Regions from separate parts of the Shewanella sp. TB7-MNA-CIBAN-0143 genome, predicted to be linked through region 4. Evidence: predicted binding sites of a transcription regulator. Region 4 holds the regulator's gene; each other region holds the start of a gene.
What was found. The regulator sigma-54, encoded in region 4, starts transcription at its own class of promoters, with help from an activator protein. The targets are predictions, from matches to a motif close to GTTGGCACGNNNNTNGNNT.

Region 1: a site for sigma-54 is predicted at 3,941-3,959, ahead of fliE (flagellar hook-basal body complex protein FliE). Genes of this name have one in related genera too.
Region 2: a site for sigma-54 is predicted at 3,546-3,564, ahead of AAEY97_RS20055 (CmpA/NrtA family ABC transporter substrate-binding protein). Genes of this name have one in related genera too.
Region 3: a site for sigma-54 is predicted at 2,387-2,405, ahead of AAEY97_RS02480 (DUF3192 domain-containing protein). Genes of this name have one in related genera too.

What each region holds. Positions count from the first base shown of each region.
Region 1 covers NZ_JBEOPL010000002.1:330,311-336,498, forward strand. The annotation lists gene fliH (flagellar assembly protein FliH) at 1-421, opposite strand, end outside; gene AAEY97_RS02830 (hypothetical protein) at 464-640, shown strand; gene fliG (flagellar motor switch protein FliG) at 754-1,800, opposite strand; gene fliF (flagellar basal-body MS-ring/collar protein FliF) at 1,793-3,472, opposite strand; gene fliE (flagellar hook-basal body complex protein FliE) at 3,544-3,885, opposite strand; gene AAEY97_RS02850 (sigma-54-dependent transcriptional regulator) at 4,192-5,541, opposite strand; gene AAEY97_RS02855 (sensor histidine kinase) at 5,534-6,188, opposite strand, start outside.
Region 2 covers NZ_JBEOPL010000033.1:32,247-38,434, forward strand. The annotation lists gene AAEY97_RS20045 (ABC transporter ATP-binding protein) at 83-955, opposite strand; partial or broken gene AAEY97_RS20050 (ABC transporter permease) at 966-1,898, opposite strand; gene AAEY97_RS20055 (CmpA/NrtA family ABC transporter substrate-binding protein) at 1,971-3,356, opposite strand; gene AAEY97_RS20060 (sodium ion-translocating decarboxylase subunit beta) at 3,750-4,880, opposite strand; gene oadA (sodium-extruding oxaloacetate decarboxylase subunit alpha) at 4,890-6,188, opposite strand, start outside.
Region 3 covers NZ_JBEOPL010000002.1:238,362-244,549, reverse strand. The annotation lists gene AAEY97_RS02495 (DEAD/DEAH box helicase) at 1-1,157, opposite strand, end outside; gene AAEY97_RS02490 (Zn-ribbon-containing protein) at 1,166-1,939, opposite strand; gene AAEY97_RS02485 (hypothetical protein) at 1,940-2,305, opposite strand; gene AAEY97_RS02480 (DUF3192 domain-containing protein) at 2,457-2,840, shown strand; gene AAEY97_RS02475 (DUF2789 domain-containing protein) at 2,875-3,111, opposite strand; gene AAEY97_RS02470 (GNAT family N-acetyltransferase) at 3,285-3,914, shown strand; gene AAEY97_RS02465 (Mpo1-like protein) at 3,983-4,291, shown strand; gene AAEY97_RS02460 (secondary thiamine-phosphate synthase enzyme YjbQ) at 5,446-5,865, shown strand; gene uvrY (UvrY/SirA/GacA family response regulator transcription factor) at 6,116-6,188, shown strand, end outside.
Region 4 covers NZ_JBEOPL010000038.1:3,100-9,287, forward strand. The annotation lists gene AAEY97_RS20680 (HPr family phosphocarrier protein) at 1-239, opposite strand, end outside; gene rapZ (RNase adapter RapZ) at 260-1,123, opposite strand; gene ptsN (PTS IIA-like nitrogen regulatory protein PtsN) at 1,120-1,563, opposite strand; gene hpf (ribosome hibernation promoting factor) at 1,566-1,853, opposite strand; gene AAEY97_RS20700 (RNA polymerase factor sigma-54) at 1,879-3,363, opposite strand; gene lptB (LPS export ABC transporter ATP-binding protein) at 3,506-4,237, opposite strand; gene lptA (lipopolysaccharide transport periplasmic protein LptA) at 4,234-4,815, opposite strand; gene lptC (LPS export ABC transporter periplasmic protein LptC) at 4,802-5,362, opposite strand; gene kdsC (3-deoxy-manno-octulosonate-8-phosphatase KdsC) at 5,359-5,925, opposite strand; gene AAEY97_RS20725 (KpsF/GutQ family sugar-phosphate isomerase) at 5,928-6,188, opposite strand, start outside.

The DNA of each region.
Region 1 (6,188 bases), on a different contig from region 4:
TTGATAATGGCAGTTCAAATTGGGAAATAATTTGATTAAGTTGTTCAATAAGCTCATTGGCCTTAATTTGGCCCGCTTCTAAACCTTGTTGTTCACCTTGCGAAAAACCTTGCTGATGGCCTTGCTCTAGCCCTTCTAAGCGCCCTTGCTCTAATCCTTGTTGATGGCCTTCTTGTTGACCTTGCTCAAAACCTTCTTGCTCTGCCGCTGCACGGATATCTTCTATTTGCGCCATAGTTGGTGGCGCCATAGATTTTTCGGCCCCAGTAACGGGATCAGGAATATGAGCTTCAGAAAATTTACCAAATAAATTTGAAGGTTCTAAACTGTTATCTTTTGTAATATCAGGTAATTGCCAATGACTAAATTCATGCTCATTATCGGCATTGAGTCCATCTTTAGGTGATTTTGATTCTGGCATAATTGATCACTTGTATAGTAGAAAACATTGGCGCAAAGCAAAATGATAATCGTCGAACATGGGATTAATCGTACTGGTATTAACCGTATTAACAATAACCGTATTAACAATAACCGTACTGGCGTCAACCATATTAGTAATAATCGTACTGGTATTAACCGTACTAACAATAACCGTACTGGCATCAACCATATTAGTAATAACCGTCAATATCATTAGGCGAGCGTTATCCCTATAAAAATGCCCAATAGAGATAACTCGTTAACATCGCCAGTACAAAGAGTCTCTATACATAAACGGCCAACCACAACGCCTTAATAAAAGTGATGATGTTATAAGAACTCGTCGCCACCACCGCCGCCTAGCATAATTTCGCCACTATCACTGAGTCGACGGGCAATAGACAGAATTTCTTTTTGTGCCACTTCTACTTCACTAATACGAATTGGCCCCATGGCCTCTAAGTCGTCGCGCAGTAATTCTGCTGCACGTTTAGACATATTGCCTAAAATTTTCTCTTTCAATCCTTCATCAGCACCTTTGAGCGCTTTCATCAGCACATCTTGCTGAACTTCGCGCAACAAGGCCTGAATACCACGATCATCCACGTCAATTAAGTTCTCAAACACAAACATCATATCTTGTATTTGTTGCGCCATTTCTTCGTCAGACTCACGCATGGTTTCCATTATCTGACTCTCAATACCTGTATCGAGATAGTTCATAATATTGGCTGCCGCTTTTAGGCCGCCCATTTTAGCTGCCTGCGCACCACCTTGACCCGCAAATTGTTTTTCCATAATGTCGTTTAATTCTTGCAATGCCGCCGGCTGAACCTCTTCAAGATTAGCAATACGCATCATTAAATCTAGGCGAGTATTTTCAGGGAACTGACTAAAAATTTCAGCCGCTTGATCTGGTTCTAAATACGACAATACAATGGTTTGAATTTGCGGATGTTCATTTTGAATAATGGTAGCAACTTGGCGTGCGTCCATCCATTTTAATGAATCAAGGCCTTTAGCACCGCTGCCCATAATAATCTGTTCAATCAGGTTACCAGCTTTGTCTTCACCCAATGCCGCGGTTAACGCTTTACGGACGAACTCTTCACTGTTAAAACCAATAGATGAAAACTTTTGAATATCGTCTAAAAATAATTTATGAACACCAATGACTTTTTCTTGACCAAAGTCATCCATCGCCGCCATTGCCATACCCACTTTTTGCACCTGCTTAGGTTCTAAGTGTTTTAAAATTGACGCAGCATCGGCTTCACTCAAGCTAAGCAGTAAAATGGCCGTTTTCTCAACACCAGTTACTAGATCTGGGTCAAATGCTGTTGATTTTTCTACTTTATCTTTTTTTTCATTAGCCATTGTCTTGTAACCAGTTTTTAACTACTTGAGTGGAAAGTTCAGGCTCGTTAGCCACTAACGCTCTAATGGCTTTAATCATATCATCATCTTTATGTAAATTAGGTATATGAATTGATCCATCATCAGCATAACTGTATTCCGCTTCTTTGGTATTTAGCATACCTAAGGTATCTGCAGCATACTGATCTTCAATTTCGGCTAACTCATGTCCAGGGCGAACATCATCTGGCATGTTAACCCCGTTAGGGTTAGTTAGCTTTTTAAGCATCGGTCTAACAACCGCTAATATAAGCACTAAAATAACAATTGCACCTAAAGCCAGTTTAATTGCACGCCAAAACCATGGTTGCTCCCACATATCGGGCTCTGGTAACGCTTCAATAAGCTGATCCATAAAAGGAACCGTAACCACTTCAAGCGCATCACCACGTTGAGTGCTAAAACCTACTGCGCCTTCTAATAAACGACGAATATTAGTTAACTCTTGCTCAGTTCGTGCCACGCGAGTTACCTGGCCATTTTCGTCTACTTGCCCTGGTTTAAAGTTAATCGCTACTGACACACTCACACGACGTACTACGCCAATTTGCTGACGAGTATGGCTTATCGTAGTGTCTAATTCATAATTACGCGTAGCTTCTTTTGAAGAATCACCAGATGCGGCTGAGGCAGTTGCTTCCCCCGCCACTTGCGGAATGTCAGACTCCATCGGCGGTTGATTGCTTAACGCACCAGGAATACCGCCAGAACTTTGACCAGATGAGTTACGTTCTATAATCATCTCACTGCGAATAGCCGGTAAATCAGGAGAGAAACGCTTTGCCGTTTGCTCCACTGCAGTAAAGTTCATATTCACATCAACTTGCGAGGTAAAATTTTCAGGCCCTAAAATTGGCATCAAGATTGATTCGATTTTCTTACGATATTCAGCTTCTTGTTGCTGTACGATCTCTTGCTCACGACGGGCTCGAGCCGAGGTGCCATCTTGGCTACCAGAATTAAGTAAACGCCCATTTGAATCGGTTACTGTCACGCGAGAAGGCACCAATCCCTGCACCGCTGAACCAACGATATCAACAATGGCATCAATCTCTTCTTGGCCTAGCCCGCCACGACGCACACTCACCACAACGGTCGCACTTGGCTTAGAGGCATTACGGGCAAAAACATTTTCTTTTGGTAATGCTAAAATGACTTTTGCACGACTAATACTTTTCAACTCTTCGATAGCTCGAGCGAGATTTTGTTCTTGGCTTTGTTTTAAGCGCGCTTGCTCCATACGTTGGCTAACACCAAAACCACTGTCTTGGTTTAAATAATCATTGGCCTGAGTGCTACTTTGAATACCCGCACGGCTAAGCAGTAACTTTACTTCTTGATATTTATCTTCAGGTACTTTGACCACATCAACGTTGATTTGATAATCAATCTGATTTTTATCCAGCACATCGAGTACCTGGATCATCTCTGCGGTTTCCATCTTTCCTAGTGGACGATAATCAGGCTCTTGCGCCCACATCATCACAAAAACAGCCATAGCAAGGCATATTGCTAATGCCAGAATCATGATCACTTGACGCATCATATCTGCACCACCAACGCCACCAAGAAGTCCAGATTTGTTCTCTTGTTGGACACCGCCATCGGCTGTTGAATCCGAACCTACCATAATGTCTGTGCTCACAATGCGTACCTGCTATATCTGATGTGGTTATGTTATTTAGTGCTTAATGCTTTTGGCAACTAAACAGGCATACTCATAATTTCTTTATAAGCGTCGACCAATTTATTACGCACCTGCACTGTTGCTTCAAAGGCAACGCCGGCTTTCTCACGCGCAATAACGGTATCAGACAGGGTCACCGTGGTGTCGCCCATGTCTAAACGAGTGGCTAAGCTTGATGATGATTGTTGCAGTTCATTGACGCTACCTACAGCCTGAGACAATAGCTGACTGAAATCAGCACCAGTGGTGTTATTCACTTGCTGGGTAAGGTTAGGTCGAATAGATGAACCAATAGAAGGGGCTATCTCGCCGCGAAGCGATTGCATTTCTTGCATTAATGGATTTGCGCTAATCTGCATGGTGTAACTCCCTTTCGTCGACTTTTTGACGACAACAATAACTGATAAGGAGTTAAAGCAATTTAGGTGCCAGTATTACCATTGGCCGGATATTAGTAAGTAATGAGTAAGTAATGAGTAAGTGATGAGTAAGTGATGAGTAAGTGATGAGTAAGTGAAAGGCCAGAATAATCCAGGTGAAAAGTAACCTTTTCAGTAAGTGAGCAGGTTACTTTTTACCTATTTACGGGGGTTGGCAATAAAAAACAGGCTTAATTAGAGTATAAAATCTAAGGTTAACTAATTACCTTGTGGTAATTAGTTATGCTAAGCCGGAAGTTGAATGCCCATATCTCGCATTTTAGCCATTTTATAACGTAATGTCCGGGCACTGATCCCCAATTTTTCAGCAACCAATTTGCGACTACCCTGACATTGATTAAGGGTTTCTAAAATAATCACATGCTCCTGGGCTTTTAATTCGTCACCCAAGCCTTCGACTTCGGCCGGTTTATCAACCTCAAAGTGATCTGTTGGCAATAAGTTCACATCAGCAGAATCGATAATAATATCATTAACGCCAATATCGTCGTTTACCCGTAAAATCAATGCACGCTGAATCACGTTATCAAGTTCCCGCACATTACCCGGCCAGCGATAAGTCAATAATCGTCGAGTGGCGGCATCATCCAATTTAGGTACCCACGTCATATTCAATGCTTTGGCATGCTTAACTAATAAATGGCGCGCTAACGGTAAAATATCTGCTGGGCGTTGGTTCAGCGCTGGCCACGTTAACGGAAATACGTTAATACGATAATATAAATCTTCTCTAAACTCCCCCGCCGTTGCCATGGCTTTTAAATCGCGATTTGAGGTAGCTAGTACGCGTACATCCAGTTTAATGGTTTTACGCCCACCTAAACGCTCAACTTCACGCTCTTGTAATACCCGCAATAACTTAGCTTGTAAACCAAGTTCCATCTCAGATATTTCATCCAGTAATATTGTGCCGCCTTGGGCTTGTTCAAATTTACCAGGGCAGGCTTGATAAGCGCCAGTAAATGCGCCTTTTTCGTAACCAAATAAGGTCGCTTCTAGCATGTTTTCTGGTATCGCCGCGCAGTTAATTGCAATAAACGGCTGGTCATGGCGTTGGCTATGTTGGTGAATATAGCGCGCCAATACCTCTTTACCTGAGCCACTTGGGCCCATAATCATTACTGAGGCTTCAGACACCGCAACGCGCTGCGCCAGCGCCAACAAGGCTAAACTTTTTTCATCGGCAACCACAGGTTTATCGTGGTTTAGCTTTAAGGGTAAATAACGTGACACTTGATTTAATAACACTTCTGGTGCAAAAGGCTTAGCAAGGTAATCCACCGCGCCTAACTTCATCGCACTCACCGCACTGTTAATAGTGGCATAAGCGGTCATTAGCAATATCGGCAATTTAGGTTGGTGTTGTTGTAAATAGCTTAGCAAGCCCATACCACCAATGCCGTCCATCTGCACATCGCTAATCACCATATCAAATTGGTTGGCTTTCAAGGCTAAAATGGCTTCTTCAGCACTACCCACATCAACACAGTCGTAATGGGCAAGCATTAGGGTATCAAGCAATGCCTCACGTAAATCGGCATCATCTTCAACTAATAGAATATTTGCTTCAGCCACGCTTCACCTCCTGATCACTTGCTTTGTTCATGTGTGGAAAGCTCAACCTAATATGGCAACCCATTCCAGGCTTACACGACAATTGAATTTGTCCGCCATGGTTACGCACTACCGACTGCACCACCGCTAAGCCCAAACCGGTACCCTGGCTTTTAGTGGTAAAAAACGGTTCAAGTATTTGTTGTTGCATCGACGGCTCCAACCCTTTGCCATTGTCGATAACATCAAGCATCAATCCATCAGGGGTTTCACTGGCACTGACTTTTATTTTTGTGGCGCCCGCTTCAAGGCTATTCATTACCAAATTATTTACCGCAGAACTGAGAGCATTGGCGTTAGCAAGCATCAACGAATGTGAAGTGTCTTCAACAACCAACTGGCAGTGTTTTTTATCTGCAATCGGTTCGCAACTGGCCATTACTTGGCTAATAATCTCATCCATAGAAACCGATTCAGCCATCCCGTCTTGACGTCCTCTTGCCATTAGCAACATGTCATTAACTTGACGCTCAAGCTCATTAAGCCTGTCAACCAATTTAGATTGGAACTTAGACCGCGCTGAGTCAGATAATTTGGGGCTCGCAAGATTCGAGGCATATAACAAAGCCGCAGATAACGGAGTACGCACTTGATGGGCCAATGTCGCC
Region 2 (6,188 bases), on a different contig from region 4:
TTTTTATTCATCTTACATCCCAAATAGTTATTTTAAGTTAAGTTATAAACACGCTGTAAAGCGTAACAGTGCGACTAGCAAACTAACTGTTGCTTACTTTAACGGCTTCATTAATTGGTGTCTGTGATTTATCTTGCATTTTAAATACTTGTTTTGTTGCTGACAGTGATTCTATCTTGCGTTGTTTTTCATACAGGAATTTAAGTACCTCAGAACGCAGTCGGTTGTACTCAGTATCTTGAGCTAACGCTAGGCGGTTTCTTGGCCTTTGAAGGTCGACTGTTAAAATTTCACCCACTGTGGCTTCTGGACCATTGGTCATCATGACAATTTTGTCAGACAACAACACCGCTTCGTCTACATCGTGGGTAATCATAATCACGGTATTATTTAACTGACTTTGGATCTCCATTAACGAGTCCTGCATGTGTGCTCGTGTTAACGCATCTAATGCTCCAAATGGCTCATCCATCAGCAACACTTCCGGTTGCATAGCAAGCGCCCTTGCAATACCGACTCGTTGTTTCATTCCACCAGAAATCTCTCCTGGACGTTTATGCATAGCATGATCCATCTGCACTAATTGCAGGTTATGTTCAATCCACTGTTTCATTTCTGTTTTGCTCATCTTGCCAGCAAACACTTGTTTTACAGCAAGCTCAACGTTTTGATAGGCACTTAACCAAGGGAGTAACGAATGATTTTGAAATACCACCGCCCGTTCAGGTCCTGGCGCTTTAACTTCAGTACTTTTTAAAATGACCCCACCAGAGCTGGCTTGGTATAAACCTGCAACAATATTCAGTACGGTCGATTTGCCACAACCAGAGTGACCAATCAATGAGATAAACTCGCCTTTATTTATCTTCAAATTCACGTCTTTAAGCGCTGTAAAAGATCCTTTAGGCGTGGGAAAAACCATATCAACGCCGCTAATCTCTAAAAATGTGCTCATGTTGTTACCCTCATTGATCCCAAGATACCCAATGCTGTAAGGCCAGAATGCCTCGGTCTAATAAAAAGCCAATAAAGCCAATCACAACCACCGCGGCCATAATTCGCGCTAATGAATCAGAACTACCATTTTGAAATTCATCCCAAACAAATTTTCCAAGCCCCGGATTTTGCGCCAGCATTTCCGCGGCAATCAATACCATCCACGCGACCCCTAGGGATAAGCGCATACCGGTAAAAATCATTGGGATAGATGCTGGTAAGACGATTTTTTGCACATGGGTTATTGCCGATAACCGCAATACTTTGCTGACATTGATGAGGTCGCTGTCGATACTCGTCACGCCGATTGTAGTGTTGATAATCATTGGCCAAACACTGCACAAGGTGACCGTGAGCATGGAGTTAATAAATGATTTAGACACTAGCGGATCCGGCGAGACATACAGCGCACTGACCACCATGGTAACTAAAGGCAACCAAGCGAGTGGCTATACGGGTTTAAAAATCTGAATGATTGGGTTAATTGCTGCCTGCAAACTGCTACTTAACCCCATCCAAATCCCCAATGGAATAGCAATAATGGCCGCTAAGATAAAACCACTCATGACGGTAATTAGACTAGTGACAATTTGATCCCAAAAAGTTTCTTTACCTGTGTAAGCACGTACTTTGGCGACATAACTTGGATCGTTAGCAACACGCGCCTCATTTCGTGTTTCTTGACGTTGATAAAAAGCCTCGGCCTTTTCGCGCTCAGTTATATGCTCCTGATACAAATTGTCAAATTGCGACACGACAGCAACCGGTCCCGGAAACTTACCTAGAGAGGTTTCAATACTATTAGCTGTCACCGCCCACAGAGCTAAAAATATCGCAATGCCGATAAACGGTAATAGTATCGCCCTACTTAACTCGGCTATTTTCAGCATAACAACTGCCATGTTGCCTCGTTCAATTAAGCGATTTTGTGCAATAGAATAAAGACTGTTCATCCAAGACTCCTTAACAGTTTGTTACAGCTTGTCGCCTTGCTTTAATCCAATTACAAATGAATTAATGTAAGCATTAGGCTTGCTGCCGTCATAAACTAAGTTATCAATAAAGTGAGTTTGCGGTGCTTTGAAACCGGTTTCTTTACTGAAATCTGGAAAGTCAGCTGCGGGGATGAGCTTATCGTCGATGAGTGATTGCGCGGCTTTAGCATAAATATCTGGACGATAGACTTTTGCGGCGATGTCTTTATACCAATCGTCAGATTTATCTTGTTCAATTTGGCCCCAACGGCGCATTTGAGTTAAATACCAAATCGCATCTGAGTAATATGGATAAGTTGCGTGATGCCTAAAAAATACATTGAAGTCTGGAACCGCGCGCTTATCGCCTTTTTCATATTCGAACGTCCCCGTCATACTATTAGCAATCACCTCATAGTCAGCACCAACATAATTAGATTGAGACAGTATTTTTACCGCTTCTGGGCGGTTAGCATTGTTATTGTCGTCTAACCATTTAGCGGCGCGGATCAACGCACGAGTAAGGCGTATAGTGGTATTTGGATATTTTTCGGCAAACTCGGCTGTAATACCAAACACTTTTTCAGGATTATCTTTCCAAATTTCATAATCGGTCACCACAGGTACACCAATGCCTTTAAACACAGCTTGCTGATTCCAGGGCTCACCAACGCAATAGCCATTAATTGTGCCCGCTTCCAGTGTCGAGGGCATTTGTGGGGGCGGAGTTACCGACAGCAAAGCTTGTGCATCAATCTGCCCTGATGTATCTCCTTTATGAGGTGCGTAAAACCCAGGATGAATCCCACCAGCGGCTAACCAGTAACGCAATTCATAGTTATGTGTAGAAACCGGAAACACCATACCCATATTAAATGGCTTACCAGCCGCTTTAAATTCTTCTACTACGGGCTTTAGTGCATCAGCTTTAATGGGATGAACGGGAAAACCGTCTGCCTGTTTAGCAATGTGCGGCTTCATTTTGGCCCAAACGTCGTTTGATACCGTAATTGCGTTACCATTTAAATCCATCGAAAATGGGGTAATAATGTGTGCTTTAGTACCGTAACCAATTGTTGCAGCAATAGGTTGACCCGCTAACATGTGGGCCCCATCTAATCGACCATCAATCACACCATCGAGTAACACTTTCCAATTTGCCTGCGCTTCAATCGTGACGTATAAACCTTCTTCTTCGAAATAACCTTTTTCATAAGCAACCGCAATAGGTGCCATATCAGTTAATTTGATAAAACCAAACCTGAGCTCTTCTTTTTCAGGAAAGCCCACTTCGGCACTTACAGTGTTGATACACAAACTTGCCCCAATACTGACCCCCAGTAATAAAGACTTAATCTGCTGAGTTAACGATATTTTCCAGTTCATATTATTTCCCCGTGATGAAAATTGACAATAAAAAAAGGCGCTTCGGATATCCATTTAGGAATATCTCGATAGCGCCTTTGCTAAAATTGAATTTATTAAATATTATTTATCAGTCAGTTAGTTGTAAAATTGATAACCTTTACTGTCTAAAAAGACTGGATATGGCTCATCAAATATACAATATTTGCTATCCATTTTTTATGCCAACATATTAACGCGTTGATTTTAAGAGAATTTAATTTTAACAATTAAATACCGTAATTCTACGACAGTGCAATAAAACAGTTTAAGTGCACCAATATGCATCAAAAGAGGTATAAGTAATTTTGTACCAGTAGATAAAAACAAAAAAGCCAACGCAAAGGCATTGGCTTTTGAATCATCTGGTAAGTTTTAGCCTAGTACTGCCAGCAAAACACCTGCAGCAACAGCACTGCCTAGCACACCTGCTACGTTAGGTCCCATAGCATGCATGAGTAAGAAGTTTTGGTTGTTAGCCTCTAAACCTACCTTATTCACTACTCGTGCAGCCATTGGCACAGCAGAAACGCCTGCTGCACCGATAAGTGGGTTAATTTTTCCGCCAGAGAGCTTACTCATTAATTTAGCCATCAATACCCCAGAAGCAGTACCAATACTAAACGCAACCGCGCCAAGGATTAAAATACCTAGCGTTTCGATACGCAGAAATTGATCCGCTGATAGCTTAGACCCAACAGCAAGACCTAAAAAGATAGTCACTATGTTGATTAACTCGTTTTGCGCCGTTTTCGATAAACGATCCACTACGCCAGATTCGCGCATTAAATTGCCCAAACAGAACATGCCAATTAATGGGGTTGCTGCAGGTAAAAATAAAATGGTTAACCCTAGCACCATCAGTGGAAAGATAATCTTCTCTTTCTTACTGACTTCACGCAATTGTTCCATTTTAATTTCACGTTCGGCTTTAGTGGTTAGCAGTTTCATGATCGGCGGCTGAATTAATGGCACTAACGCCATGTATGAGTATGCAGCAACAGCAATAGCACCTAACAATTCAGGCGCTAGTTTAGAGGCTAAGAAAATTGCCGTTGGACCATCAGCTCCACCAATAATGGCAATAGCTGCAGCATCTTGCATACTAAACTCAAACCCAGGTACCCAATTTAAGGCAATAGCACCAAGTAAAGTGGCAAAAATCCCAAATTGCGCCGCAGCCCCTAACAATAGTGTTTTAGGGTTAGCAATTAGCGCACCAAAATCAGTTAATGCACCCACCCCCATGAAGATGAGCAATGGGAATACCCCAGTCTCAATCCCGACATGGTAAGCGTAATACAGTAAGCCACCTTCATCGGTAAAACCTGCATTAGGAATGTTGGCTAATATGGCACCAAATCCGATAGGTAATAACAATAACGGTTCAAATCCTTTAATTATCGCTAGAAATAACAATAAACAACCAACAGCCATCATTAGCAGTTGGCCACCAGTAAAGTTAGCGACACCCGTTTCAGCCCAAAAAGCCAATAATCCTTCCATTTCGACCTCTTATGCTAATGACAACAATGTTGAACCTACAGTTACACTGTCACCCTGCTTAACCGCTAACTGAGTTACAACACCATCTTGTTGAGCACGAATTTCGGTTTCCATTTTCATCGCCTCCAGGATAATGATCACTTCACCGGTTTTAACCGCTTGACCATTACTGACTAACACTTTGAAAATATTTCCCGATAACGGCGCGGCCATGGTGCACTTAATCTCACCCGTAGGCGCTGAGGCGACCGTTGCAGACGCTGCCGTAATAGGTGCAGCTGATGCTGGCGCGATGTGACCAATCTCACCACCTTCACTCACTTCGACCACAAAATGTTGACCATCGACATCGACGGTATAGGTTTGTGGGCCTTTATCGGCTTTCACTTGTAAATCATCTGCACTTGGGACAGGTTCAAACGCATCCGGATTGCCGCGATTTTTAAGAAACTTAAGACCAATTTGATTGAACAACGCATAAGTCATTACATCGTCATCTGATTCTGCAGCTAAACTAAAGCCCTGCTCTTTGGCGGCTTCGGCAAGCTCGACACGTAATTTATCTAATTCTGGTGCAATTAAATCGGCTGGGCGACACGTAATTGGCTGTTCGCCTTTTAGCACTCTGGCTTGTAGTTCTGCATTAACTGGCGCTGGCGTCGCACCATATTCGCCTTTTAGTACACCTTCGGTCTCTTTGGTCATCGACTTGTAACGCTCACCCATCAGCACATTGATCACCGACTGTGAGCCAACAATTTGCGATGTTGGGGTAACGAGAGGTAAGAAACCAAGATCTTCACGTACCCGCGGGATCTCTTCAAGCACGGCATCCATTTTGTCTGCTGCGCCCTGCTCTTTTAATTGATTTTCCATATTGGTTAGCATGCCGCCAGGTACTTGAGCACGTAAAATACGTGAATCAATGCCTTTTAGTGCACCTTCAAAACGGACGTATTTTTTACGCACTTCACGAAAATAGGCTGCTATCTCTTCTAGCAACACCATATCGTAACCGGTTGCCCTGTCGGTATCTTCAACCATTGCCACTAACGTTTCGGTAGCGCTGTGGCCGTAGGTTTGGCTCATTGAAGATATTGCGGTATCAAGCACATCAACGCCCGCTTCAATCGCTTTTTGATATGTAGCGCTGCTTAGGCCCGTTGTAGCATGACAATGCATCGACACCATTAAGTCCGTTTGTGATTTTAAGCGGCTAATGAGGTCATAAGCTTGCATTGGCTTAAGTAAACCCGCCATATCTTTAATACATAAAGAATCTGCGCCCATGTCTTCTAGGCGTTTAGC
Region 3 (6,188 bases), on a different contig from region 4:
AACGCCAGGAAACGTTTTTCAAGTTTTATCAGTAATCGTTGCAGCTTATTCAGTTCGTCTTCACATGCTTGCGGGTTTTGGCTTAAGTCATCGCTAAAGTATCCTGCGAGTAAGTCCGCGGTATAGTCTTTTAATTGTTTTAAAAATGCTTTTTGTCCTGCGCGAATAGACACGTCGCCTAAGTTAAAATTACTCGCCAATTTAGCTGCAATCACATCAAGGGCTACGTCATTATTGGCCACAATAAGCACCGACTCACCGCGCGCCATATGTTCGGCAGCAACAGCAGATATGGTGTAGCTCTTTCCCGTTCCTGGCGGACCAGATACGCAGCCTAAATCGGCATTGGCAGCGATATGAATAACTTTCTTTTGTGGCGTAGATAATAACCCCGGTAAAAAGTCATATTTAAGTGTTGGGGCTCTGAGTCTTACAGCACGTTTTTCAAACGTTTGGTTAAACAGTTTACAAATAGGAGCTGATTGCTCGTTAGCGCTAATGATACTTTCTAATTCGTGAAGTACACCGCGACTGCTCGATGACCTCTCGACAAAAAGTAGCATCGAAATAGGTAATAAGCGGGGAGTGTCTTGGGTTAATGCTTTTTTAATGTCTTGGTGCCCAGCAAGCCTGGGATATTGCAATAACTCTAGTGAGTTTATGTCAATTTGATTACTGCTAAAATATGAGGTCCAAAAAGATGGTGAATGTATATCTTCATTGATGAGATCTTCTGAAAGCTCATTATCTTCTGGTAGCAATTGTTGCAGCAGGGCTTCATTGATTTCAGTGTCTTCTGTTTGGGCTGAAAAATAGAAATTATTGTTTTGTTGTTCAATGGTGGCTTCATTAAACAGCAGCGGTGAGACAACCGTTTTGAGCTCACCTTTTATAGTGACTTTACCGACAAATAGAAATCGTGCGTACAGCAGTATTCTTTCTCTTTGGTACATTGCCACTCGCTTAAGCATTGGCTCAGCAAATTCTTGCGGGATAGGCAAACGAGGTAAAAAACCTGTCCCTAGCTCATCTTGCCCTTCAAGAATGAGACGATCTTCTTGTTTAAACTTGTTCACATTCCAAAGATTGATGGAGGCGCTATCTTCCTTATAACAATCTTTGTAGTAGGAAATAATCTGCTGATAACTCAATGGCACAATTCCATTTATTGATGATCCCAAGACAAATTAGACACAATACGGCAAGGCTCGCAGCGAAAATGAAACATGTCTAAAAGTGGCTCATCTAGCTTCCAATCTTTAGATCCACAGCGTGGGCAGGGGCGAGCTAGCTCTGCTTGCAATGATTCGCCGCCCACACGGTATAAGTAATAATAGGTGGGGATATTAGTTAAATATTCTATCCGGCCACGTAAATCCCAACCGCGTCTAAATAAGTCACTATCCGCTCGAGTGATCTCATCCAAAGCTGCAAACTCTGCTTTAGTGGCTGCGGCCATTTGCAGTTCATCGCATGCTTGCCACTCTGTTTGCCATTTTATGATGCGTTTGTGATCGCCATTAAAAGTAGCAGGCAGCTGATAAAGAGGTATTGGTAACAGGTTATCGCCATTACGCAGTGGCGAACACATGTGCACATAACTGGTATACAGCAGTTGCCATGAAGGCGTATCGGTATTGCTGGCTTCGGAGTTAATGTCTTGGCCGATGAATTTCTCTCTAGGGGCCAATAGCTTAGCTGCAGTTAGGCCTGCTAAGGCCACTTTTACCCATGGGCTACTGTGGCGGTTAGCTAAGCTGGTTTTTTCAGGTAACAGCAAACGAACTCTAAATTCACCGTCATTAAAGGCGACCGCAAATTCACGTCCTAAAATTTGTCCATTAGCTCGTAAGGCTTCAAGAAAAGCGTTAATGGCTTTCTCTACCGTATCAATTGTCGTATCGGCAAAACATTCAAAGCGTAGTTCGGTGACAAACATCTACTGCTCAGCCTTATTATTGATTATGTAGCTTTGAGTCATATTATTTTGTAATTGGTTTTCTAACTCAGTAACTCGTTGGGTTAGCTGACTAATGTGTTGTTGTAGGGTCATAACCTGTTGGATCACTTGAGTAAGATCGGGTTGATCATGTGATGAGACATCGGCTATTGATGGAATGTCTGCTAATTCCGGTAAATGTTGCCACTCAGATTTAGGCAGCGCCTTAAATTGTTGTAAACCTTGGATAAGGGTAGGCATCGGAATGCTATTGCCTAAACGACTTTTTATCAGGGCCAAGCTGGGCGTATGCCCATTGTTAGCAATTGATTTTGCTGCGGCAAGTACTTGTTCAATTGGACTCATTGTTGGTTTAATTCCATATAGTGAGATTAACTAATTCTTGTTGAGTTAAAACATAAAGCTATATAAATCAGTATATTATTTTATGGCACGATTTTGGCTTAAAGGATCTGTAAATACAATGCGGATTTTATTTTAACAAAAAGGATGCAACATGAAATTAAAACTTATCGCAGCGGCATTAATTGGCGCTACATCACTAGCATTAAGTGGTTGTGTTATTAGTGTCGGAGACCATGAATCGGGTAAAAGTGCTGATTATTGGCAAGTGCAACAAGATAAAAATCGTGATCTGTTGAGCAAATTGTCTATGGGAATGAGCAGTGATCAAGTCACAACCTTAATGGGAACGGCTGATTTTAGTGAAGCTTATACCAAGTCGGCTCAAAATAATGCAGAGCAATCCATCAAAGTGTTGTTTTATCGTACCCAATGGGCAGAAGGCGATGGTAAAACAACCAAAGATGAATGCACGCCAATTGTGTTCAAAGATGACGTTTTAGTGGGCTGGGGTGATACCGCCTACAGACAGCACTAATTGCCGAGTGAGGTTATCCGACATTAAGTGTTAATTACAATTTAGCTCGCATCATCACGTCCAATTGGTCAATCACTTCTGACCATTGGGCGTCTTGTAATAATGCCTCTTTTAAAAATGCTTTTTGACCTGAATTCCAGCAATCGGCATCAGTAATTAATGTGTGTTTATCCAGTTTGTTTTGGATAACAAAGTCGTCGATTCCCTCTTGATCGTGAGGCAAACCTAATTGCTTAAATAAGTGACTTAAATCATTTGATGTAGTGTCCATTTGGCGCATTCCTTATGATGGTTAGATAAACAATTTTAGTATCCGTCTTGATGAGATAAATTGCAAACAACTGACACTCACAATCGCTAACAGGTAAAATGGGTAAACAAAACTTGTACAATGTTTCAAACTTGTTAAGTTAAGTTTAGCGAGTTAACCAACAAGGAATAATAATGGACAATAACACCTTGGAAACTTTACGTGCAGTATATTTGACGGCAGAAGACTTACGAGTCGCAGCTTCTATTCTTTATAACGCTTATCATGATGATCCCTATTTTATCGAGGTACTTGGGCAAGATGACAATCAACAATACGAACAGAAACTTCGCGCGGCGATTCGTGAAGAGTTAAATGAACTGTGGCAACAAGAACAACCTTTAATTGGCTTATTTGACGGTGACCGTTTAATTGGAGTTGCCTGTGTGATTACGCAACAAGTACCTTTGGGTGAGGGGCGTTATTGGCATTGGCGTTTTAAAATGATGTTGGGTACAGGATGGAAATCAACTCAAGGGTTAATGCAAAAAGAGACCTGCATTTTAGAACATCTTCCTTCGCAAAAATGCGGGGTTTTGCAATTTATTGCCTTATCCCCCAATGAGCAGCAAAAAGGTTATGGTGCCAAGTTAATTCAAGCGGTATTGAGTTGGTGTGATGAGCAACCTGGGCTTGATGGCATTGGGGTATTTGTGAGTAACTCTTCGCACCATCAAGCATTCGTGAAACAAGAATTTGTCAGCATTGCCACTGTGAGTATTGGCAATATTGAAGGTGAAATATTGTTTTACAGTAAGGCATAGTGTCTAAAATGAAATAATCTAATACTAACAGAGCATACCATTAGCGAGTTGTTAATAAGGAGTGAGTAATGGAACCTAAGCGTTATTCTTCATTTGCAGAGTTTTACCCATTTTATCTGTCGCAACATCAAGATCCCGTTTGTCGAAGACTGCATTACATTGGCAGTAGCATTATTGTTGTGATTATTATTAACACTCTGATTAACCAACATTGGTGGCAGCTATTGTGGTTGCCGGTAGTCGGTTATGGTTTTGCATGGTTAGGGCATTTTATATTTGAAAAAAATCGCCCCGCAACATTCACTTATCCGCTATACAGTTTATGGGCAGATTGGGTCATGTTTGCTCAAATGATAAAGCGTTTATGGCGCAAATAACCCTGGAAGTATTAACTTGCTCACGCTTTTGTAAGCAATATCCTACAAGTGTGTAAGGGATCTTATCTAAAGTTGTCAGTGTTTAACGTTATAAATTATTATTAATCTTTTAAAATCAGGCAATTACATTTTTATAACGATTTACTGACATGTGAGATGTGTATTTAAATGGAGTAGAGTGACTTTTCTCGGCGTTTATTTTGGCTAGAATGTAGTTATCGAAAGCGGGTCATCAGTTGGTTTTCTTAGGATGAGAAATAAGACTAATGATGCTTAAGAATATTAGGGATGATACCAGGACACGCTCACGGATTTGAGCATAAGCTCGGCAAATGGATAGCCGAATCAAGGATGGGTGAAGACAGTAAATAGTCGACACAAGGAAAAAAAGGATAGGGCTGCAGGATGCAGCTGGGATAATTCAACGGATTGAATAGATTTACCGCTCAGCCAACGGATAGGCTGTTCAACGGAATGAAACTCATGCGTTTGTTTGTGTTACACAAATAGACAAGGAAATGAGAACAGGGAAAAGGACTGCAGGAAGCATGTTTACATGGATGGTGCAGGGAGCAAATTTCAGCCGGATTGCTGACAAAAGTGTTAACGGGCACAACCTTATAACTTAAGGTTGTGCCTTTTTGCTTTCTGGCGGAAATTATCCAGCCTTAGAATAATGTATTGGTTACGATGATGTATGCTTCGTTACCCTTAAAGCACAGTGCTTAAAGTTATGCAGATGCCAATTTATGATCATTTTTCTGTTTAGTTAGCATTAATGGCGAATATATATAGACCGTTTAAATCTTTGCAAACCTAGCCTTTATTATCTACATTTCATAATCAATCCAAAAGTATACAAAAATAAATCCCCCTATATTATTGTTTGTAAAGTAATAATTGTTAAATCTAATGATGTTTTTTCGGATATTCTTTTAGATGTTCTTATATTGCTAAGGATGTAACTACTCTATGAACAGTGAAATTGATATTAATCGGTTAATTGTTCGGTAAATAGTGAGTAAATTGTGTGACAATAGCCTCATTTTTGTCAGTCTTAACACTGCTCTGATGTATGCTTTGTATTTCGTTCTGCATGTTGTTGCTTAATGGTTTATTCATCTGTGCGAGTCGCTTGAAGAGGGATTTATTTGATGTGGTTACAACGAGAGATGACACTTAACTCTAAAAGACGAGGATTTCATTTAATTACTGATGAAGTGATAGCACGGCTGCCAGAGCTAGGAGGTATCAATGTTGGCTTATTGCATGTGTTTATTCAGCATACTTCAGCATCGCTGGCGATAAACGAAAATGCTGATCCTACTGTTCGTGGCGATTTGGAACGGCATTTTAATGTACTCGCACCAGAAGGTGCGCCATACTTCCAGCATACTTATGAAGGTGTCGATGATATGCCTGCGCATATCAAGTCGACCCTGATTGGTTCTAGTCAGTCTATTCCGATTACCCATGGGCGTTTGAACTTGGGTATTTGGCAAGGTTTATATTTATGTGAACATCGCGACCATGCTTCGGCGCGTACTATTATTATCACCTTGCAGGGTGAATGATTTAAAAAGGTTAAATTGCAATGCTAAGGTAACAAAATTGCCTATTTTACATTCATTTCTCACGTTAATAATTGACTTTGCTTGTGTCAGTAAATGTAAAGATGCTAAATTCAAGCAGATAAATGAGATATGTAAAATATGCAATGTTACCGGTGTTTTTTTACGATAAGATTTTACATATAAATGTTTTATATATAAAAACGGCCCTAAAATTCAAAAATGAATTACGCATAATAATAGGTGGGTTTACGTGATATCTGTATATTTGGTTGACGACCATGAACTCGTGAGAACGGGTATTCGTCGCATTTTGGAAGATGAAC
Region 4 (6,188 bases):
CACACTGCGTTTAATGCAACTTCAGCATCTGGGCCTTGAGCTGTCACCGTAATCATTTTACCGATACCACTTTCAAGCATTAATAGCCCAAGTACGCTAGCTGCGCTGGCGTTTTTTTCGCCTTGAGTTAAGGTGATGTTAGCATCAAAATCCGCCGCTAACATCGCGAGTTTTGTGGCGGCACGGGCGTGTAACCCCAATTTATTTGAAATGGTCACTTGGCGTTCAAGTTTGATCATTGACGCGATCCTATGCTCACTTAGTTATTAGTATCACTGATATTTAATTCTCTGTGGCGAGCATTAACCGTGTGTTTACTGCCTTGTCGAAATCGTTTTGCTAATTGATCTGCAATATATACCGAACGGTGCTGACCACCAGTACAACCAATCGCGATGGTAAGGTAACTGCGATTGTTACGTTCTAAATGCGGCATCCAAGTTTCAAATAGGTTTTCAATTTGCCAAATAAATTTATTAACTAATGGCTGACGACCTAAAAATTCTTGTACGGGCTCGTCTAAACCCGTAAATGGACGCAGTTCTATTTCCCAATGTGGGTTGGGTAAAAAGCGTACATCAAACATAAAATCTGCTTCTGTCGGCATGCCGTGTTTAAAGCCAAAAGATTCAAAGTTAATCACTAACTCTTTATCAACACTGCCTAATAATATTTGCCTAACTTGGTCGCTTAATTCGTAGATATTTAGCGCAGAAGTGTCGATATAGTGATCAACAATTTTTGCGATAGGCTCAAGTAAACGGCCTTCTAGTTTTATCGCTTCTTGCAGTGAAATATGATTTTTAGATAACGGGTGTAATCGACGTGTTTCGCTGTAACGTTTAAGCAATACTTTGTCATTGGAATTTAAAAAGAAACTGATAATTTCAGTGTCATTTTGAAGTAGTGCCAATTGGTCTTGAAGCGCTTTACCTTGTTCTGCAATGTTACGAACATCAACGCTAATCGCAACCAAATCATTACTGCCTTTAAGCTGGGCTAATAATGTGCCAATGAGTGGTAAAGGCAAATTATCAACACAATAATATCCTAGGTCTTCTAATACTCTCAGGGCAACGGATTTCCCTGAGCCTGAACGTCCCGATACTATAACTAGTTTCATGCAGTAATAACCTGATAAAGTTCTGTTGCGTCGTGAGTTTTACGAAGCTGTTTCAATATTTGCTTATCGCTTAACTTTTGGGCCATGCTCGATAACGTGCCTAAATGTTGTTGGCACTGGTCTGCAGGTACTAACAAAGCAAATAAAAGATCCACGGGTTGCTTATCGATTGCATCAAAGGCAATGGCTTCTTCACATTTAATAAATATCGCGATAGGGTGATCGATGGTCGTTAATCTACCATGAGGTATCGCAATGCCATTTCCTATACCTGTGCTACCCATTTTCTCTCTCGCTAACAGGCTTTCAAAAACCTCTTGCGAAGACAGGGTTGGGTACTGGGCAGCGACTAAATTGCTGATGAGTTCCAGTACTTTTTTCTTACTGCCCGGTGTGGCACAGGTAGTGCATTCCGGCTGCAGAATGGTACAAAGTTCCATCGTTAGTGTTTTGTATTCTTCTCTTTGTGTTTAATTACCTGACGGTCGAGTTTATCGATCAGGGCGTCTATTGCAGCATACATATCAGTACTTTCTGACATTGCAAAAATTTCTGCGCCATTAATGTTGATTTTGGCTTCTGCTTTTTGTTGTAATTTTTCTACATTGAGCACAACGTGTACATTATGGATCTGATCGAAGTGTCGTTCAAGCTTTGAAAATTTACTGTGGATGTATTCACGTAAAGATTCTGTTATTTCGACATGACGTCCAGTCAGACTTATTTGCATAAAAAATCCTCCATTGCCTAGTAGGTTATAAACTCTTACGTTGGTTTGAGGGCGGGATCATCATTGCTTCACGGTATTTTGCTATCGTACGACGAGCAACGTTTATGCCCTGTTCTGCCAGAAGCTGAGCCATTTTACTGTCACTCAGTGGTTTTTTCTGGTTTTCTGCGGCAACCAGCTTTTTGATAAAAGCACGAATGGCCGTTGATGAGCATTCCCCGCCATCGTCAGTACTGACATGGCTAGAGAAGAAGTATTTTAGTTCAAATAAGCCTCGAGGGGTGTGCATATATTTTTGTGTGGTGACTCGTGAAATGGTCGATTCATGCATTTCTACAGCTTCAGCGATATCATTGAGCACCATAGGCTTCATGGCTTCTTCGCCATATTCAAAAAAGCCTTGCTGAAATTGCACAATGCAATTTGCCACTTTAAGTAAAGTATCATTACGGCTTTCAATACTTTTAATAAACCATTTAGCCTCTTGCAGATGGCCTCGAATAAATTGACTATCCGACGGGTTTTTACTGCCTCTAGCCATGGCTGCATATTGCTGATTAACACCAATTTTAGGCATGTTGTCTGGGTTTAACTCTACTACCCAACGGCCATTTTTCTTTAATACTGTGACATCGGGAATCACGTATTCATCATCCATGGGGGTAATTAATAAGCCCGGACGAGGATTGAGTGTCTGGATTAAAGTGATTGCGTCACGTAACTCATTTTCTTTTAGTTTTGTTTTACGCATCAATAATCTGAAATCACGGCCAGCAATTAACTCTAAATAGCCTTTAATTAACAAACGGGCATTATCGATATGGGGTGTGTCGTTAGAGTATTGCGCTAATTGGATAAATAGGCATTCACTTAAATCACGTGCAGCAACACCCACAGGGTCAAAGTGTTGAACGCGTTTTAATACCGCTTCAACCTCATCGAGTTCCACATTTTCATCACCCATGGCTTCGAGAATATCTTCGGTACTTTGGGTTAAATAACCGCGTTCATCAATGGCATCAATAATGGCGGTGGCAATGGCGAGATCGGTGTCTGAAAATGGAGTGAGATTTTTTTGCCATTCTAAGTGTTCGTACAAACCTTCAGTAGTTTCACCTTGAAAGGGCATGTCGTCATCGCGCATGCTTGCACTGCCCGAACCTGACATAGGTGAGGCTGTGTATACTTCATCCCATGTGGTATCCATGGCTAAATCATCCATGGTTTCTTTGGTCATGGATTCTGCTATGTCGACGGTGGAAGTGTCTTTTTCGACATTAACAATACTGTTGTCACTAAAGTCGGTATCCGCTTGGTCGCGGTTTTCTTTTAAGGAGTTTTTTGCTTCAGAAAACTCATCTTCTATTTCAAGCAATGGATTTGAATCTAATGCTTGTTGGATTTCCTGCTGTAGCTCCAATGACGATAATTGCAGTAAGCGAATGGCTTGCTGCAATTGTGGGGTCATGGTTAAGTGTTGACCCATTTTAAGTTGGAGTGACGCTTTCATTTACCGCTTATCCCTAGATGATTTTCCATAAAAATGACAATCTCGAACTGTAATCGATTGCCATAAACATCAATGACATTTAACGTTGTTTAGGTATCGTTCAATGAAATGAGTTAGCTAGACTAAAAGGCCAGTAAAGTAACTATAGCTTGAATTGTTCACCTAAGTACACAGCTCGAACTTGTTGATTACTTAATATCTCATCAGGTGTGCCTTCGGCAATTAAATTACCCTGGCTGACGATATAGGCTCGCTCACAAACGTCTAGCGTTTCACGTACGTTATGGTCGGTAATTAATACCCCTAAACCGCGATTTTTAAGTTGTTGGATGATTTTTTTAATGTCGATGACCGAAATAGGATCAACACCAGCAAAGGGCTCATCAAGCAAAATAAATTTTGGATTAGCAGCTAAAGCGCGCGCAATTTCAACTCGACGACGTTCGCCACCCGATAACGACATACCTTGGCTGTCGCGTATGTGAGTAATGTGGAACTCTTCGAGTAGATGCTCAAGCTGTTCAATACGTTGGTCTGTGCTGAGCTCTTTGCGAGTTTGCAGTACGGCCATTATGTTGTCGTAAACGGTGAGCTTGCGGAAAATACTGGCTTCTTGTGGTAAGTAACCTATACCTTTGCGGGCGCGCAAATGCATTGGATCGGCAGTAAGGTCGTCATCGTCAATCAATATTCGGCCTTTATCGCTTTTTACTAAGCCGACAACCATATAAAAGGTGGTGGTTTTGCCTGCACCATTGGGGCCTAAAAGACCGACAATTTGGCCTGTTTTAACCGTTAAACTCACATCTTTAACAACTTGACGAGCTTTATAGCTTTTAGCTAGATTTTCAGCGGTTAAGGTAATTTGGGTCATGGTTTGATCTGCTTGTTAACAGGAATTTCAGGGAGTTTTTGCTTTGGCGCCGACTCGTCTTGGAAATTCTCTGGTTGAATGATGGTGATTACCCGATCTTGCCCTGTACCAGTACTTTCGGCAATCAGCTCTTGAGCACTGATGTTGTACTTGATTTTATTACCGGTAACCTGGCTACCTGATTGATCAAGTTTGGCGTTGCCAGTCAATGTGAGTGTAGTGGTGGCAAGGTCATAGCTAATTTCGTTAGCACTTGCGGTACCAATTTTACCGTCATCTAATTCTTGCGAAAATGTAGCCGGGGTGCCAGTAGCAATTAATCTCTTGCTGGTGGTGTTTTCAGGGGTAAACGCCCGTAACTGATCTGCATTGATATTAATCGTGCCTTGGACAATCGTTACCGGACCATTAAAAACAATTTGATTATTCTTAATGTCGGCAGACTGACTGACTGAAGCGATTTTCAATTCTTGTTTCAGATCCCCTTGTTTCGCTATAGCAGGCAAACTCAATATACAAAGTATGCTACTTAATAACATAACATTGGCGCGAGTGTGGAGACGATTAATGTGGCTCATATGTTCCTTCTACCTGGCTTAGTAGCGATAATTTTTGCGAATTCAAGTCAGCATGTAGGCCTAAACCTTGAATAATAAACCCTTTACCTTTGATGTACACCATCTCTTGTGAGGATCCTATCATAGTGGTTAAATCCACCGTAATAGCTTGGGTACTCAGTGACTGCAGGGGTTCTTCTATATCAATGGCATCAATAATAACATTATTTTCTAATGTGACTTTGCTGGTATTTTTATTCAATTGCCCACGGTCTGCACTTAATTGCCATTGTGCTTTACCGTTTTCAGGGTAAATGAGGTAGATAGGTTTGGTAAAGTGAGTGATGTCACTTGAGGCGTAATGCTCCATGTGTTCGGCGCTGACTCGACTTTCGACGAAACCTAGTTGGTTGAATTCTGTAGTGCGTAGGTTATCTGCAACAAAATCTGGGCGCTCAATACCGCGTATTTGTACCGCGTCCATTTCACTGCGTTTTACTTGTGCTTGCCAGTACAATATAAAAGCAAGCCCAAAAAAAGCAATAATACCTAGCGTGACTCTACTCATATACTCATACCATGAGCACTGGCAAATTTATCTTGGCTTAATAGTAATAAATCGGTGAGTTCACGCAGTGCGCCGTGGCCACCATTGAGGGTGGTTGTCATATGGCACTGTTGTTTGACAAACGGATGACCATCACCGACACAAACGGCTAGTCCTACGGCTTTCATTACAGGTAGGTCTACCATGTCATCGCCAATGTAAGCCACTTCATCAGCAGTCACATTATAGAGCGACAATAATTGCTCAAAAGGCTCAAATTTATTATCAATACCTTGATAAATATGTGTTACACCTAATGCCGTCATGCGGTTTTCAACAATCTTGGATTTACGTCCTGTTATCACGGCAACATGGATACCACTGGTAAGCAAAGAACGCACACCATAACCGTCACGAGTGTGGAACGCTTTGAGTTCTTCACCTGCATTACTGAGGTAAATACGTCCATCTGAAAATACTCCATCGACATCACAGATTAACAGTTTGATTTTTTGAGCTCGTTGCCAAATATCATTGCTGACAGGGCCGTAAAATCCTTGGTGAAACGAGGTTGATTCTGACATGATTAAATGACTCCAGCTTTAACCATATCGAGCATGTTTAATGCTCCGATCGGTTGATGTTTTTCATTAACGACAATCAGTCCGTTGATGCTCTTTTCATCCATGATTTGCAGTGCTTGTGCGGCTAAAATCCCCGCAGGGCAGGTCACACAATTTTCGGTCATAACCTGGGCAATAGGAGTGATTCGAAGATTCACGTCTGCATCGATAACCCGGCGTAAATCACCATCGGTAAAAATGCCCACAAGTTTATTGGCATGGTC